2 regions of the Arthrobacter sp. SLBN-53 genome follow, and region 1 is predicted to be linked to the other one. Evidence: predicted binding sites of a transcription regulator. Region 1 holds the regulator's gene; the other holds the start of a gene.
The links. The regulator HspR, encoded in region 1, represses chaperone genes until heat shock. The targets are predictions, from matches to a motif close to AAGTTGAGTCNNNNNGACTCAACTT.
Positions count from the first base shown of each region.

Region 2: a site for HspR is predicted at 4,894-4,918, ahead of FBY28_RS15115 (Hsp20/alpha crystallin family protein). Genes of this name have one in related genera too.

Region 1 is NZ_VFNN01000001.1:3,395,003-3,402,417, forward strand. Features, by position in the region: gene dnaK (molecular chaperone DnaK) at 1-1,484, shown strand, start outside; gene grpE (nucleotide exchange factor GrpE) at 1,481-2,122, shown strand; gene dnaJ (molecular chaperone DnaJ) at 2,142-3,323, shown strand; gene FBY28_RS16205 (heat shock protein transcriptional repressor HspR) at 3,320-3,676, shown strand; gene FBY28_RS16210 (acetamidase/formamidase family protein) at 3,664-4,665, opposite strand; gene FBY28_RS16215 (CbtA family protein) at 4,652-5,419, opposite strand; gene FBY28_RS16220 (CbtB domain-containing protein) at 5,433-5,651, opposite strand; gene nthB (nitrile hydratase subunit beta) at 5,907-6,602, shown strand; gene nthA (nitrile hydratase subunit alpha) at 6,685-7,224, shown strand; gene FBY28_RS16235 (nitrile hydratase accessory protein) at 7,225-7,415, shown strand, end outside.
Region 2 is NZ_VFNN01000001.1:3,166,344-3,173,758, reverse strand. Features, by position in the region: gene FBY28_RS15140 (uroporphyrinogen-III synthase) at 1-855, shown strand, start outside; gene FBY28_RS15135 (sirohydrochlorin chelatase) at 852-1,562, shown strand; gene FBY28_RS15130 (Fur family transcriptional regulator) at 1,609-1,869, shown strand; gene nirD (nitrite reductase small subunit NirD) at 1,835-2,206, opposite strand; gene nirB (nitrite reductase large subunit NirB) at 2,203-4,770, opposite strand; gene FBY28_RS15115 (Hsp20/alpha crystallin family protein) at 4,988-5,413, shown strand; gene FBY28_RS15110 (isocitrate lyase/PEP mutase family protein) at 5,482-6,240, opposite strand; gene FBY28_RS15105 (Rv0250c family protein) at 6,355-6,648, shown strand; gene sdhC (succinate dehydrogenase subunit SdhC) at 6,695-7,415, shown strand, end outside.

The sequences.
Region 1 (7,415 bases):
ACGCCGAGCGGCAGGCCACCAAGGAAGCCGGCCAGATCGCCGGCCTCAACGTCCTGCGCATCGTCAACGAGCCCACCGCGGCCGCCCTGGCCTACGGTCTGGACAAGGGTCAGAAGGAACAGACCATCCTGGTCTTCGACCTCGGCGGCGGCACGTTCGACGTGTCCCTGCTGGAGATCGGTGACGGTGTCGTCGAGGTGCGCGCCACCTCCGGTGACAACCACCTCGGTGGCGACGACTGGGATGACCGGATCGTCGAATGGCTGGTCGACAAGTTCAAGAGCACCAGTGGCATCGACCTGACCAAGGACAAGATGGCCATGCAGCGGCTGCGGGAAGCCGCCGAGAAGGCCAAGATCGAGCTGAGCTCCGGACAGAGCACGTCGATCAACCTGCCCTACATCACCGTCGACGCCGACAAGAACCCGCTGTTCCTCGACGAGCAGCTCACCCGCGCCGAGTTCCAGCGCATCACCCAGGATCTGCTGGACCGCACCCGTGCGCCGTTCCAGCAGGTGATCAAGGATGCCGGCATCTCGGTCGGCGAGATCGACCATGTCGTGCTGGTGGGTGGTTCCACCCGGATGCCCGCGGTCACCGACCTGGTCAAGGAACTCACCGGCGGCAAGGAGCCCAACAAGGGTGTCAACCCCGACGAGGTTGTCGCCGCGGGTGCAGCCCTGCAGGCCGGCGTGCTCAAGGGTGAGGTGAAAGACGTTCTGCTGCTTGACGTCACCCCGCTGTCCCTCGGTATCGAAACCAAGGGTGGCGTGATGACCAAGCTGATCGAGCGCAACACCACCATCCCGACCAAGCGCAGCGAGACCTTCACCACGGCCGATGACAATCAGCCCTCGGTGCAGATCCAGGTGTTCCAGGGTGAGCGCGAGATCGCCTCGCACAACAAGCTGCTCGGCTCCTTCGAGCTGACCGGTATCCCGCCGGCCCCGCGCGGCGTGCCGCAGATCGAGGTCACCTTCGACATCGACGCCAACGGCATCGTGCACGTCACGGCCAAGGACAAGGGCACCGGCAAGGAGAACACGATCAAGATCCAGGAGGGCTCCGGCCTTTCCAAGGAGGAGATCGACCGGATGATCAAGGATGCCGAGGCGCACGCCGACGAGGACCGTCAGCGTCGCGAGGAGGCCGACGTCCGCAACCAGGCCGAGTCGCTGGTCTACCAGACGGAGAAGTTCGTCGCCGAGCAGCGCAGCGCCGAGGGCGGATCCAAGGTTCCCGAGGACACCCTGGCCAAGGTCGACTCCGCCATCGCGGAGGCCAAGACCGCACTCGCCGGTACCGATATCGCGGCCATCAAGGCCGCGATGGAGAAGCTGGGCACCGAAAGCCAGGCATTGGGTCAGGCCATCTACGAGGCCACCCAGGCCGAGCAGGGTGCCGGCGGCGATGCGGGTTCCCAGCAAGCCGATGACAACGTCGTGGACGCCGAGGTTGTCGAGGATGACCAGGAGCGCAAGTGAGCGGCGATGACGCCCGCGGAAGAGCATCGGGCGTAGCCGATTCGCACGAAGGGCCGGTGACCATCACCGACAAGCGGCGTATCGATCCGGACACCGGCGAAGTTCGCGAGCAGGAGCCGAACCCTCAGGGCAATCCTGAGGGCTCGGCGCCCGCCGAGCCCGGCGGTGCTCCCGGAGCCGCCGACGAGAAGGTCGCCGAACTGACCGCCGATCTGCAACGGGTGCAGGCCGAGTTCGCCAACTACCGCAAGCGGGCGTTGCGCGATCAGCAGGTCACCGCCGATCGGGCCAAGGCCGGCGTGATCACCCAGCTGCTGGGCATTCTCGACGATCTGGAACGCGCCCGCAGCCACGGTGACCTGGAATCCGGTCCGCTCAAGGCGGTTTCGGAGAAGCTGGTCACCACCTTGGAAGGACTCGGATTGAGCAGCTTCGGTGCCGAGGGTGATGCCTTCGACCCGTCGCTGCACGAAGCGGTCCAGCACGAGGGTGACGGGTCGGCCCCGGTGGTCGGCACCGTCATGCGTCGTGGGTACAAGGTCGGTGACGTGGTGGTACGCCACGCAATGGTCGGAGTGGTCGACACGGTCGAGAATGCTGACTCCGGCAATGCACAACCTGCACAATCAGAAGACTAGCCAGCGAAGGAGGTGACGGATGGCCCAACGTGAATGGGTCGAGAAGGACTTCTACAAGGAGCTCGGTGTCACCTCTGACGCCGGCAAGGACGAGATCAAGCGGGCCGCCCGCAAGATCCTGGCCGAGAACCACCCGGACCGTAATCCCGGTGACTCCGCCGCCGAGGAGCGCTACAAGGCCGCCTCCGAAGCCAAGGAAGTCCTGACCGACGACGCCAAGCGCAAAGAGTACGACGAGACCCGTCGGCTGTTCGCCAGCGGCGGTTTCGGCCGCCGACCCGGCAGTGCCGGTGGTGGCTTCGGCGGGTTCTCCGGGGACGGAGTGGAATTCAACCTGGGTGACCTGTTCGACCAGGCCGGTCAGGCCGGCGGTGCCAACATCGGTGATCTGTTCGGCGGGTTGTTCGGCCGGGGTGCTCAACAGCCCCGGCCGAGCCGCCCCCGGCGCGGTAACGATCTGGAGACCGAGACCGAGCTCTCGTTCCTGGAGGCCACCAAGGGCGTGGCGATGCCGCTGCGGCTCACCAGCCCGGCTCCGTGCACCAATTGCCATGGCAGCGGCGCGCGTCCGGGCACCAGCCCGAAGGTGTGCCCCGGCTGTAACGGTGCAGGGGTGGTCAACCGCAACCAGGGTGCGTTCGGCTTTTCCGAGCCGTGCACCGAGTGCCGTGGCAGCGGGTCGATCATCGAGCACCCGTGTGACGAGTGCAAGGGCACCGGGGTGACCACCAGGACCCGCACCATCAACGTCCGGATCCCACCGGGCGTCGAGGACGGGCAGCGAATCAGGCTGGCCGGTCAGGGTGAAGCGGGTCTGCGTGGCGCCCCGTCGGGTGATCTCTACGTCACCGTGCACGTCCGCGCCGACAAGGTGTTCGGTCGCGATGGTGACGACCTGACCGTCACCGTCCCGGTTGCCTTTCATGAATTGGCGTTGGGGACAACACTTTCGGTGCCCACCTTGGAGGGAAAGGTCGGGGTTCGGGTGCCAAAGGGCACCTCCGACGGCCGGATCCTGCGGGTGCGTGGACGCGGGGTGCCCAAACGCTCCGGCGGTCACGGCGACCTGCTGGTCACCGTGAAGGTCGCCGTGCCGCCCAATCTGGAGGGTGAGGCGGCCGAGGCGCTGGAGAACTACGCAAAGGCCGAGCGGGCCACCGGATTCGACCCAAGGGCGGGTTGGGCAGGAAACCTGTCATGAGCCGCCAAGAGGACGCCCGGACCTTCCTGATCTCGGTGGCCGCCGAACTGGCCGGTATGCACGCGCAGACCTTGCGCACCTATGACCGGCTCGGGCTGGTCAAACCGCAGCGCAGCTCCGGAGGAGGTCGCCGTTATTCACAGCACGACGTCGACCTGCTCCGTGAGGTGCAACGGCTCTCCCAGGACGAGGGCGTCAACCTGGCCGGTATCAAACGGATCATCGAACTGACCAATCAGGTCGAGGCGCTGCAGAGCCGGGTTGCCGAGCTGACCGCTGAGGTCGACCGGTTGCGCAAACCCAGCACCGCGTTGGTGCTGTGGCAGCCCCGCGGGAAGCGTCAGTCGAGCTGACCGGCAGCGGCACGCATGCGGGCATGCGTGCCGCTGTACGGATCAGATTGCGGCAGCAGCGATTTGTGAATCTTCGTGACCGCGCTGTAGTTCACGTCGACGACGTTGGCCAGCGGTGAAAGGCACAGCTGAGAACACAGCTGGTAGGCATCCATGGTGGAGAGGTCATACAGTTCGGTGAGCCAACGGACCATCTCCACCTGCGAGCAGCGCCAGGCATCTTCCAGTGGGCGGGCCGATCCGACGGTCAGCAGGGCGTCGTCGTGTTCCAGGCGCGGCCACGCGGGTGCGCCGCCCTTGATCAGTTCCACGAGCACCGTGACGTTCATCGCGCCCTCCAGCGCGGTGCCGCAGGTTTCCCCTTCGCCCTGCCGGTAGTGGCCGTCGCCCACCGAGAACAGCGCACCTTCCACATTCACCCCGAGGTATACCGTCGTGCCGGCGCGCAGCTCGGGTGTGTCCATGTTGCCGCCGAAGTAGTCCGGTACCAACGTGGTTCGTACCTCCCGCAGCGCGGGGGCCACCCCGACGGTGCCGAGCATCGGAGCCAGCGGGACGGTCAGGGTGAAATCGGTTTCGTGCGCGGCGAACACGGCGGTCGATCGCGCTCGATCGATCTGGTAGATCCAGGTCTTCTCGGGTAGCGCAGGCTGCAGGCCCGCGGTCCGGTCGGTGCCGGTGAGTGCCCCGAACAGCGGAATGGTGGTCGATGCCGCCCAATCACGCGCCGGCTCCAGTGTCACGATGTGCAACGCCAATGTGTCACCGGGTTCGGCTCCGGTGACGTAGAACGGCCCGGTCTGTGGATTGAGCTCTTTGGGGTTGAGCACCTCACTCGGTTTGTCCGAGCTCGACGTCACTCGGCCCGCGAAGGCATCCTCGGTCCACAGTTTCAGCACCGTCCCCGGCGCCACCTCCATGATCGGATCGGCGCCCCCGAACGTCCATACGTACTGATCGGGGGTCGGGGTGAACTCAACGATGGGCACGCAGGTACTCCTCTGGGGTGACGGTGCGCAGCGCGCGTGGCAACAGGCAGGCGAATGTGGATCCGATGACCAACCACAGCAGTGCCTGGTTGGTCAGCGACGCGAGCCGGAAGTCGGCGAGGACGTCGGCGGGGAAGCCGTGCGGTGTCTCGTCGAACGACGGCAGGACCGACGCGACAAGTGGCACCGCCACCAGATATCCGGCCGTGGCCGCCACTGCCGACGGCCAGCCCCCGATGCGTGTGCGCAGCGCGAGCCCCACCGTCAGCGCCGCACAGGCGATGGCGACAGATCCGGCGATCATGACAAGGTAGGCGGTGGTCCTGGCGCCCACGGTGGCGTCGTCGCCGACGCCGGGTGGGCTCGCCGGATAGGTGAGCAGCGGCACCGCCGAGACGACGCAGAACGCCCCCGCGGCACCAAGTGCCGCCACGGTGCGCGGATCGGCAGGCATGCGCCGGTTGCGCAGCATGTTCAGCAGCACAGCGAGTGCGACGGCGAACAGCGCGCCCATGATGACCGCGAACATCACCGAGCCGACGGCGGCACCGATATTCTCCTGGACTGCCCTGCTGAACACCTCGGGCTCGTGTTCGTGCGCCTCCGCGGCAGGCCCGTGCGTGTGCGTGTGAACGCCCTCCATACCGATCGCCACATCGATGAGCGGGGCGATCTTCACCCGGGTGAAGCCGAAGGTCGCGATGCCGGCGAGGGCGCCGGCGCCGAGTCCCAGCCCGATGAGTCTCTTTTCCATTGTCGGAACCCTCTCAGTGGCAGGGGAAGCCGAGCAGATGGCGGGCGTCGTGCAGGAACTCGTGCACATGGGTGTCCGACCCGAAGACCGAGACCGCGCCCTGGTCGTAGCCGAGGAAGTAGTACGCGATCAGCGCGAGGGCGACAGTGCCGGTCAACCACATTGCCGAGCCGACGGCGGCATCGTCGGTGGGGGTGACTGCAGCCGCCCGTGCGGTGTGTGAAGTGCTCATGAGGGTTTCTCTCCTGACTATTATTTCCACGGAACAAATATTCCGCTGGTGTGTGATGGTCGCCGTCGACCCGGCCTGGCGCAACCGCTGCGAGCGGGAAAACCAGCTCTTGAAACGCATATTTAACAACGGATCGGCCGTGGGTAAATGTCGTGTTACGGATGCCCGGACGGATTGCGACCAGCGATTCGGCCGCGAATACTTCCACATCGAAGTGTTGTGCAGAATAATCAATCGACAGGAGCACCTCGCAAAATGCATGGTCCACACGACGTCGGCGGACGGGACGGGCTCGGTCCCATCGATCCCGCATTCCTGGAGCCGGACATACCCGATTGGCGCTACCCCTTCGAAGGCCGGATGCACGCCGTCACCGCGATGGCGATCGCCAAGGGTGCCTTCAATCTCGACGAGCAGCGGCACGGCATCGAACTCATGGGATGGAGCGATTACACCGATTCGACCTACTACGCACACTGGTTGTTCTCGGTGGAAAAACTGCTCAACGACAAGGGATACATCTCCCACGAGGAGATCGACGCTCGGATGCAGCAACTCGGTGCCCCGTCGATGAACCCACATCCGGAGAAGCCGGAAATGTTGTCCCCGTTCGCCGAAAAGATGGTCGACGTGCTGTGGAAGGGCACGCCCCATGATCTGCCTGCGGATGCACCACCGGCCTACGAGGTCGGTGCGACGGTGACGGTGCGCAACATCCACGAGGTCACCCACAACCGGCTGCCGGGGTATCTCAATCGCGCCACCGGTGTCGTCGCCAAGCAGTACGGGGCCTACCACGACCCCGCGGCCAGCGCCCACCAACAGACCGACGTCCCCCACCAGCTCTACATGGTCCGGTTCACCTCGACCGAACTGTGGGGCGAGGCCGCCGCCGAGAAGTTCGACCTGTACGCCGACCTGTTCGAGGACTACCTCGAACCCGCCAACTGACGAAACATCCAGGAAGAGAACACACATGGACTGGCTTTCACTATCCGATGTCGAGGCGCGGGTGAACGCGCTGGAATAGCTCATGGTCGAGAAGGGACTTGCCGAGCACGAGGCCGTCGACGCCGTCGTGTCGTCCTTCGAGAACGATATGGGCCCGGTCAACGGTGCCAAGGTCGTCGCGCGCGCCTGGACCGACCCGGAGTACAAGGAGTGGCTGCTGCGTGATGCCACCGCCGCGATCGCCGATATGGGATTCACCGGTCTGCAGACCGAACACATGGTGGCGGTCGAGAACACCGCGGAAAAGCACAACATCGTGGTGTGCACGCTGTGCTCGTGCTACCCGTGGACGCTGCTGGGCATCCCGCCGGCGTGGTTCAAGTACCCCCAGTACCGCGCCCGCGTGGTCAAGGAGCCGCGCAGCGTACTGGCCGAGTTCGGGGTGACACTGTCCGACGATGTCGCCATCGACGTCTGGGACAGTAGCGCCGAGATCCGCTATCTCGTTGTCCCGCAGCGTCCGTCGGGTACCGAAGGGCTCTCGGTCGACGAACTGGTCGATCTGATCAGCCGTGACTCGATGGTGGGAACCGCACTGGTCTCCGCGGGGCAGGAGAGCTAGATGACCATCACCCAGGATGTCACCGATATCGTCGGATTCGACGACCAGGACGGCGCGACGGCGCTGCCTCGATCCAACGGCGAGCTGATCTTCGACGCACCATGGCAGGGCCGGCTGTTCGGGCTCGTCGTGCACCTCTGCAAGGCAGGGACCTTCGAGTGGGACGAGTTCAAGTCACATCTCATCGCGGT
Region 2 (7,415 bases), 230 kb from region 1:
GCTCGTATCGTCTCGCGGGGACCGAAGGCCACCGGGGCACTGCGCGCCGCCGGTCTGCCCGAGGAATGGTCGCCGGAGTCCGAGTCCTCCCGCGAGCTGCTGCACTACCTGTTGGAGGGCGGCATCGTCGGCATGCGGGTCGCCGTGCAGTTGCACGGCACCAACGACGATTGGGATCCGTTCCCCGAGTTCCTCGACGAGTTGCGCGCCGCCGGCGCGGACGTCGTGCCGATCCGGGTCTATCGATGGAACCCCGCCCCGCGCAACGGTCCCTTCGATCAGCTGGTGCTGGGCATCGCCGAGCAGCGTTTCGATGCCGTCAGCTTCACTTCTGCCCCGGCGGTGGCTGCCCTGCTGTTGCGCGCGGCCGACCTCGGTGTGGAGCCGGCTGTACTGGATGCGTTGCGCACCAACGTGCATGCGATGTGTGTCGGCCCGATCACCGCTCGCCCGCTGGTCCGCCTCGGCGTGCCCACCTCTGCCCCGGAACGCATGCGGCTGGGCGCCCTGGCCCGCCACATCACCGATGAGTTGCCGCTACTGCAGTCGCGGCGGATGCGGGTAGCCGGGCATCTGCTGGAGATCCGCGGCACCTGCGTGCTGGTCGACGACGTGGTCAAGGAACTGCCGCCGGCCGGGATGGCCACCATCCGCGCTCTTGCTCACCGGCCGGGCTCGGTGGTGTCGCGGCAAGACCTTCTCAACGCCCTGCCGGGCAGCGGCACCGACACCCACGCCGTCGAGACCGCGGTGCTGCGGCTACGAAATGCGCTGGGTGACAAAAACATCGTGTCGACCGTGGTCAAGCGGGGATACCGGCTGGCCGTCGACGAGTACCCGATGGGAGTGTCATGAATCGCGATGTCTCCGCAGTGCTGGTGGCCCACGGCACCCGTAAACCCGGCGGTGTCGACATGATCGGCCAACTGGCCGAAGGTGTCTCGGAACTGCTGGATCGCCAGGTCCATGTGGCGTTCGTCGATGTGCTCGGGCCGACACCGTCAGAGGTACTCGATCGGCTGCCCGCCGACCGGCCCGCCGTCGTGGTACCGGCCTTCCTGGCCGGTGGCTACCATGTCCGCGCCGACGTGCCTGCCCACGTCGCGGCCAGCACGCACCCGGCCGTCACGGTGACCCCGCCACTGGGCCCGTCCCATGGCACGGTACGCGTGCTTGCCGACCGGCTGCAGGAATCCGGCTGGCGCCCCGGTGATTCGGTGGTCATGGCCGCCGCGGGCACATCGGATCGCAGCGCACAGTCCGACCTGCGGCAGACCGCGGCCATGCTGTCCGCCCTGATCGGCGACCGGGTAGAACTCGGTTATGCCGCCACCGGCGCGCCCACGGTGGCCGAAGCGGTGCAGGTGGCACGCGCACATGGCCGCGGGGGACGGATCGCGGTGGCATCCTATCTGCTGGCCGACGGGCTGTTCCAGGACCGGTTGCGCAACTCGGGCGCCGACCTGGTTGCCGACCCGCTGGGCATCCACCCGGGGATGGTCCGGCTGATCGCCAGCCGCTTCCGCCGCGCCGCCGCCGTCCGGTTGTCGGCCGCGGCCTGACCAGCCGATTCGGGTCCGGCCCACCTGCTCGGCTAAGATCGTGCAAATGGCTTCGGTGGGGCAGAGTGAGCGTTTGCGCGCGCAGTTGGTGAGCGCATTGCAGCAGGAAGACCGACCCATGACGACGGCGGAGTTGCGCGATTACGTTCTGCGGCAGGGAAATTCAACCGCCGTCATCGAGTCGGTATATCGCAACCTGACCGTGCTGCAGCGCCGCGGTGACGTGGTACGCCATCCTGGCCCCGGCCGCGACGCCCAGTGGGCGGCCGCCGTCACGCAGCGATCTGCACAAGACCGTCCGGCGTGACCCTGGTCCGGTAGACCGGCAGCGATACCGCCGGATCATCAAGGCAGACGCCGTCATCCAGGGCGAAGGCCTGCTTCTTGATCGGCGTCTGTACGCAGGCCCGACCGGCCCGGTCCCCCACGATGCCACGCGACATCACCGCCGCGCCGGAGAACGGGTCGATGTTGCCCACTGCGTGCAGCGATCCGTCGTCGAGGCGGAACAGGGCTACCTGCACACCGCCGGGCAGCAAGACCCCCGCGCCCCTGTTGGGCAGCAACCGGTTCAGTGGGCATGCCGTCGTCCAGTCCGTATTCTTCTCGGCGGCAATTTCTTTGAGATCATCGGTGATGGTCATTTCGCGTCCTCCTGCGGCGTGAACTTCGGCATACCGATGGCGACGGGCACCTTGCGTCCCGAGGACTCGGTGAACTCGATGGTCGGGTCGGCCACCTCGGGGGCGTTGACGAAGGACACGAAGCGCGAGAGCTTTTCCGGATCGTCCAGGACGCCCTTCCATTCGCAGGCGTAGCCGGCCACGTGCCGGGCCATCGCCTCCTCGAACTCGGCGGCCAGGCCGAGGGAGTCGTTGCAGACGACGTCGCGGACGTGATCCAGTCCGCCGTCGAGCGCCTCCAGCCACGGTGCGGTCCGCTGCAGCCGATCGGCGGTGCGGATGTAGTACATCAGGAACCGGTCGATGTAGCGGATCAGCGTCTCGTCGTCGAGATCGCCGGCGAGCAGCTGGGCGTGCCGGGGCGACATCCCGCCATTACCACACACATACAGATTCCAGCCCTGCTCGGTGGCGATGATGCCGACGTCCTTGCTCTGCGCCTCGGCGCATTCTCGGGCACATCCGGAGACCGCCATCTTGATCTTGTGCGGTGCGCGCAGACCACGGTAGCGCTTCTCGATCTCGACGGCCATATCGACCGAATCCTGTTGCCCGTAGCGGCACCAGGTGCTGCCGACACAACTCTTGACGGTGCGCAGCGACTTACCGTACGCGTGCCCGGACTCCATGCCACCCTCGACCAGACGCCGCCAGATCTCGGGCAGCTGGTCCACCCGGGCACCGAACATGTCGATGCGCTGGCCGCCGGTGATCTTCGTGTACAGGTCGAAGTCCCTGGCGATCTCGCCGATCAGGATCAGCTGCTCGGGGGTGATCTCACCACCGGGTGATCTCGGCACCACCGAGTAGCTGCCGTTCTTCTGGATGTTCGCCAGGAAATGGTCGTTGGAGTCCTGTAGTGACGCCTGCTCGCCGTCGAGCACATGGTCGGAGCTGGTGGACGCGAGAATCGAGGCGACGGTGGGCTTGCATATATCGCAGCCCTTTCCGGTGCCGTACTTCTCGATCAATCCGGAGAACGTGCGGATCTCGGTCGCCCGGATGAGTTCGAACATCTCGGCGCGGGAATGGCTGAAGTGCTCACAGAGAGCCTTGGACTGCTCGACGCCCTCGGCCTCCAACAGCTGTTTGAGCAGCGGCACGCAGGAGCCACAGGACGTGCCGGCCAACGTGCACTTCTTCAGACCGGCGACATCGGTGCAACCACCGCAGATGGCCTCCTTCAGATCGCCCTTGGTGACGTTGTTGCAGGAGCAGATCTGCGCGATATCCGGCAGCGCGCCGATTCCCAGTGCACCCGCACCGCCGTCGCCTGCAGGTGCGATCAACGACAGCGGGTCGCCGGGCAGTTCACTGGCCACCATCGGGCGCAGCACCCCATAGGAGGAGGCATCGCCGACCAGGATCCCGCCCAGCAGGGTTTTGGCGTCATCGGAGAGCACCAGCTTGGCGTAGGTCTGCTTCACCGGATCGTTGACGACGACATCGAGGCTGTTGGGTGTGCGGCCCTGCGCGTCACCGAAGCTGGCGACGTCCACGCCGAGCAGCTTGAGCTTGGTCGACATGTCGGCCTCGCCGAATTCGGCGGCGCCGCCCAACAACCGATCTGCGACCACCTCGGCGCTGGTGTAACCCGGGCCGACCAGACCGTAGCAGCGGCCATCGATGGCGGCGACCTCGCCGATAGCGTAGATATCGGGATCACTTGTCACACAAGCACGGTCGGTCATCACACCGCCACGCTGGGCGATGTCCAGGCCGGCGGCGCGCGCCAGTTCGTCGCGGGGGCGCACGCCGGCGGCGAAGACGACGACGCCGGCGTCGATGCTGGTGCCGTCGTTGAGGGTGAGGCGCACGGCATCGTCGTCCTGGGACTTGCGCAGTGGCTTGTTGCGCTGCGCCGGCGCGATGGTCTCGGTGCCGACACCGGTGTGCACCTCGATACCGAGGCTGCGGATCATCCGATTCAGCAGGGCGCCCCCGGCCGGATCGAGCTGCGCGGCCATCAGATGCGGCGACATCTCCAGCACGTGGGTCTGCAAACCGAAGGCGCGCAACGCATTGGCCGCCTCCAGCCCGAGCAGCCCGCCGCCGATGACCACCCCGACAGGTGTCTTCGACTTCGCCGCGGCGAGCGAACCCGCGCGGATGGCATCCAGGTCGTCCAGGGTTCGGTAGACGTGACAGTGTGGCAGGTCATGCCCGGGCACCGGCGGCACGAAGGCGTACGAGCCGGTGGCCAGCACCAGCGCGTCATAGCTCAGGCACTGCCCGTCGACGGTGGTCACCGTCTTGGCTTCCCGGTCGATGGCCTTGGCGGGCAAGCCAAGCCGCAGCGCCACGGCGCTGTCGCCGGCATAGTCATTGCCGGGCAGCGCCAGCTGCGCGCGGTCCCAGTGCTCGGTGTAACCGGTCAGACCGACGCGGTCATAGGCCGCGTCGGCCTCCTCGGCGAGCACCGTGATCCGCCAGACGCCCTCGGTGTCGCGGGCCCGCAGGGCCTCGACGAAGCGGTGTCCGACCATGCCGTGTCCGACCACGATCACATGCTTGGCTGCCTTCATACCGGAGACGGTAGAAAGCCGATATTGCCGCAATGTGCCCTCGTGTGAAGTGACCGTCACGGCTTCCTCACATGTCCGGCGCGGAACGTGTGAGTGCTTCGCTGACGGCGAACGCCCAGTTGGAACTTAAGCGCCACCGACTCAAGTTCTCTTGTAAGAGGGCCGGCGCAGGGCTGGTCACCGACACCATCAGCACAAGGAACAGGAGACGATCCCGATGAGCAGCACCCCCGTACGCACCCGCCCCGCGTCGCCGGTCGACGTCTGGCTGCGTGATTTCTTCGGCAACCCCGCACCGGTCTCGGCGGACTTCCATCCCGCCGCCGAGGTGGTCCGCGACGGTGACGACGCCGTCGTCCGCCTCGAACTGCCCGGCTTCAGCACCGAGGCCGTCAGCGAGGACGTGCACGTCGAACTCGACCGCGGACAACTGGTGATCCACGGAGAGCGTCGCGACGAGCATTCCGAGGGCCGCACCCTTTCCGAGGTCCGCTACGGCGCGTTCCGCAGGTCGTTCAAGGTGCCCGCGCAGGTCACCGGCGAGGCCGTCGCCGCCTCCTACGAGGCGGGGGTGCTGACCGTCCGGGTGGCCGGCGTGTACGCCGGTACCGAGCCCCAGCGCATCACCATCACCGCCAAGTAGGCGGCACGAAACGAGGCCCCGCGAGATGTCGCGGGGCCTCGCCGTGTTCCATCTCTGTCGGGCAGGACCTACTTCCAGGGGTTGACGAGCTCGGTGATGCGGCTCGTCAGCGCGCCCTGCAGGAACGGCCCGAAGCTGATCCTGCCCACACCCAGTGGCCCGAACCGCGCCGGGTCGTCCTGGCCCGGCAGCGCGATCGCGTTGACCGGCAGCGGTAACGCCTCGACGAGGCGACGATAGGTGTCGTCATCGTGACGCCCCACCGGATACAGACTGTCCGCCCCCGCGTCGGCGGCCAGCCTGAGCTTGTGCACCGCGCGGTCGAACCGGTCGGCCTCGTCACCGACCTGCCGCAGGAACAGATCGGTGCGCGCATTGATGACGACGTGTACGCCGGCGGCGTCGGCGGCCTTGCGCAGGTCCCCGACCAACGCGGCATGGTCGTCATCGGACCGGATGCGGCCACCCTCGGAATGCACGGTGTCCTCGATGTTGAGTCCGACCGCGCCCGCCGACAGCAGCCCCTCGATCAGCCGTGCCGCCGACTCGCCGTAGCCGGATTCGATGTCCACCGAGATCGGGACATCGACCGCGCCGGTGATCTGGGCGACCCGGGTGACCAGATCGTCGTAACTCATCCCCTCCCCGTCGGGCTTGCCGACGGAGTTGGCGACCGGGTGGCTGCCCACGGTCAACGCCGCGAAACCCGCGTCTACCACGGTCTTTGCCGACCAGGCGTCCCATACCGTCGGCAAGATCGCGGGGTCGCCGGGGCGGTGCAGCGCCAGCAGTGCAGCCGCCTTCTGCTTGAGGTCGTCGTTCGACATTTCCGAGCCTTTCTGCGATGTAGACGTGATCTGTCTCACTCTCAAGTGCGTGTTGTGGCTAACATCGAATGCGTACTGTGATCCTTGACACCCTTCAGCCCAAGGAGGTCACCCTTGTCCACCACGACCGAGCTTGCCGAACTGCACGAACTCATCGGCAACCTTCGCCGCTGCGTCACATCGCTGCGCGCCCGATATGGCGACGCCCCCGCGATGCGCCGCATCGTCAACGACGCCGAACGCATGCTCAACGATATCGACCGGTTGGACATCGATGCCGCGGAACTGGAGATGCGTGGAGCACCAGCGCACCCCCGCGCCGCCGAGAAGATCACCATCCCCGATCACGACTACTCCAGGGACTTCTGGAGCGGTGTCGATGACGAGGGTCTCGGCGGCAGCCGCTAGACCGCAGGGGTGAAGAGCCCCGACACAACAGAAGAAGAGGGAATCAGTGAGCGCACCGACCTCGAATCCTCAAGGTACCGGCGTCTTCTCACCAACCAGAGCGCGGATCAAGGAGCGCACGCTACGCACCGATGCGTGGTGGAAGTCTCCGCTGATCACCGATCTCGGTTTCGCCGCGTTCGTCATCTACGCGACGGTGCGGGCGTTCATGCAGAACAACTACTACGTCGCCGAGTACGGGTACCTGACCCCGTTCTACTCACCGTGCGTCAGTACCGGCTGCGTGCCCGAGGCCAGCCACTTCGGCCAGTTCCTTCCGGATGTCTGGTGGTTGCCCTACGCGGCGGTGTCCCTGCCGTTCCTGCTGTTGTTCCGGCTGACGTGCTACTACTACCGTGGCGCCTACTACCGTTCGGTATGGCAGTCCCCCACCGCGTGCGCCGTCGCCGAACCGCACGCCAAGTACACCGGTGAGACGCGATTCCCGCTGATCATCCAGAACACCCACCGGTACTTCTTCTATCTGGCCGTGCTGATCTCGGTGATCAACACCTACGACGCGATCATCGCCTTCCACAAGCCCGACGGCGGATTCGGCTTCGGGCTGGGCAATCTGATACTCGTCGTCAACGTGCTGCTGCTGTGGACCTACACGGTGTCCTGCCACTCGTGCCGGCATGTCGCGGGCGGGCGGCTCAAGCATTTCTCCAAGCACCCCGTCAGGTATTGGATGTGGACGCAGATCAGCAAGCTGAACACCCGGCACA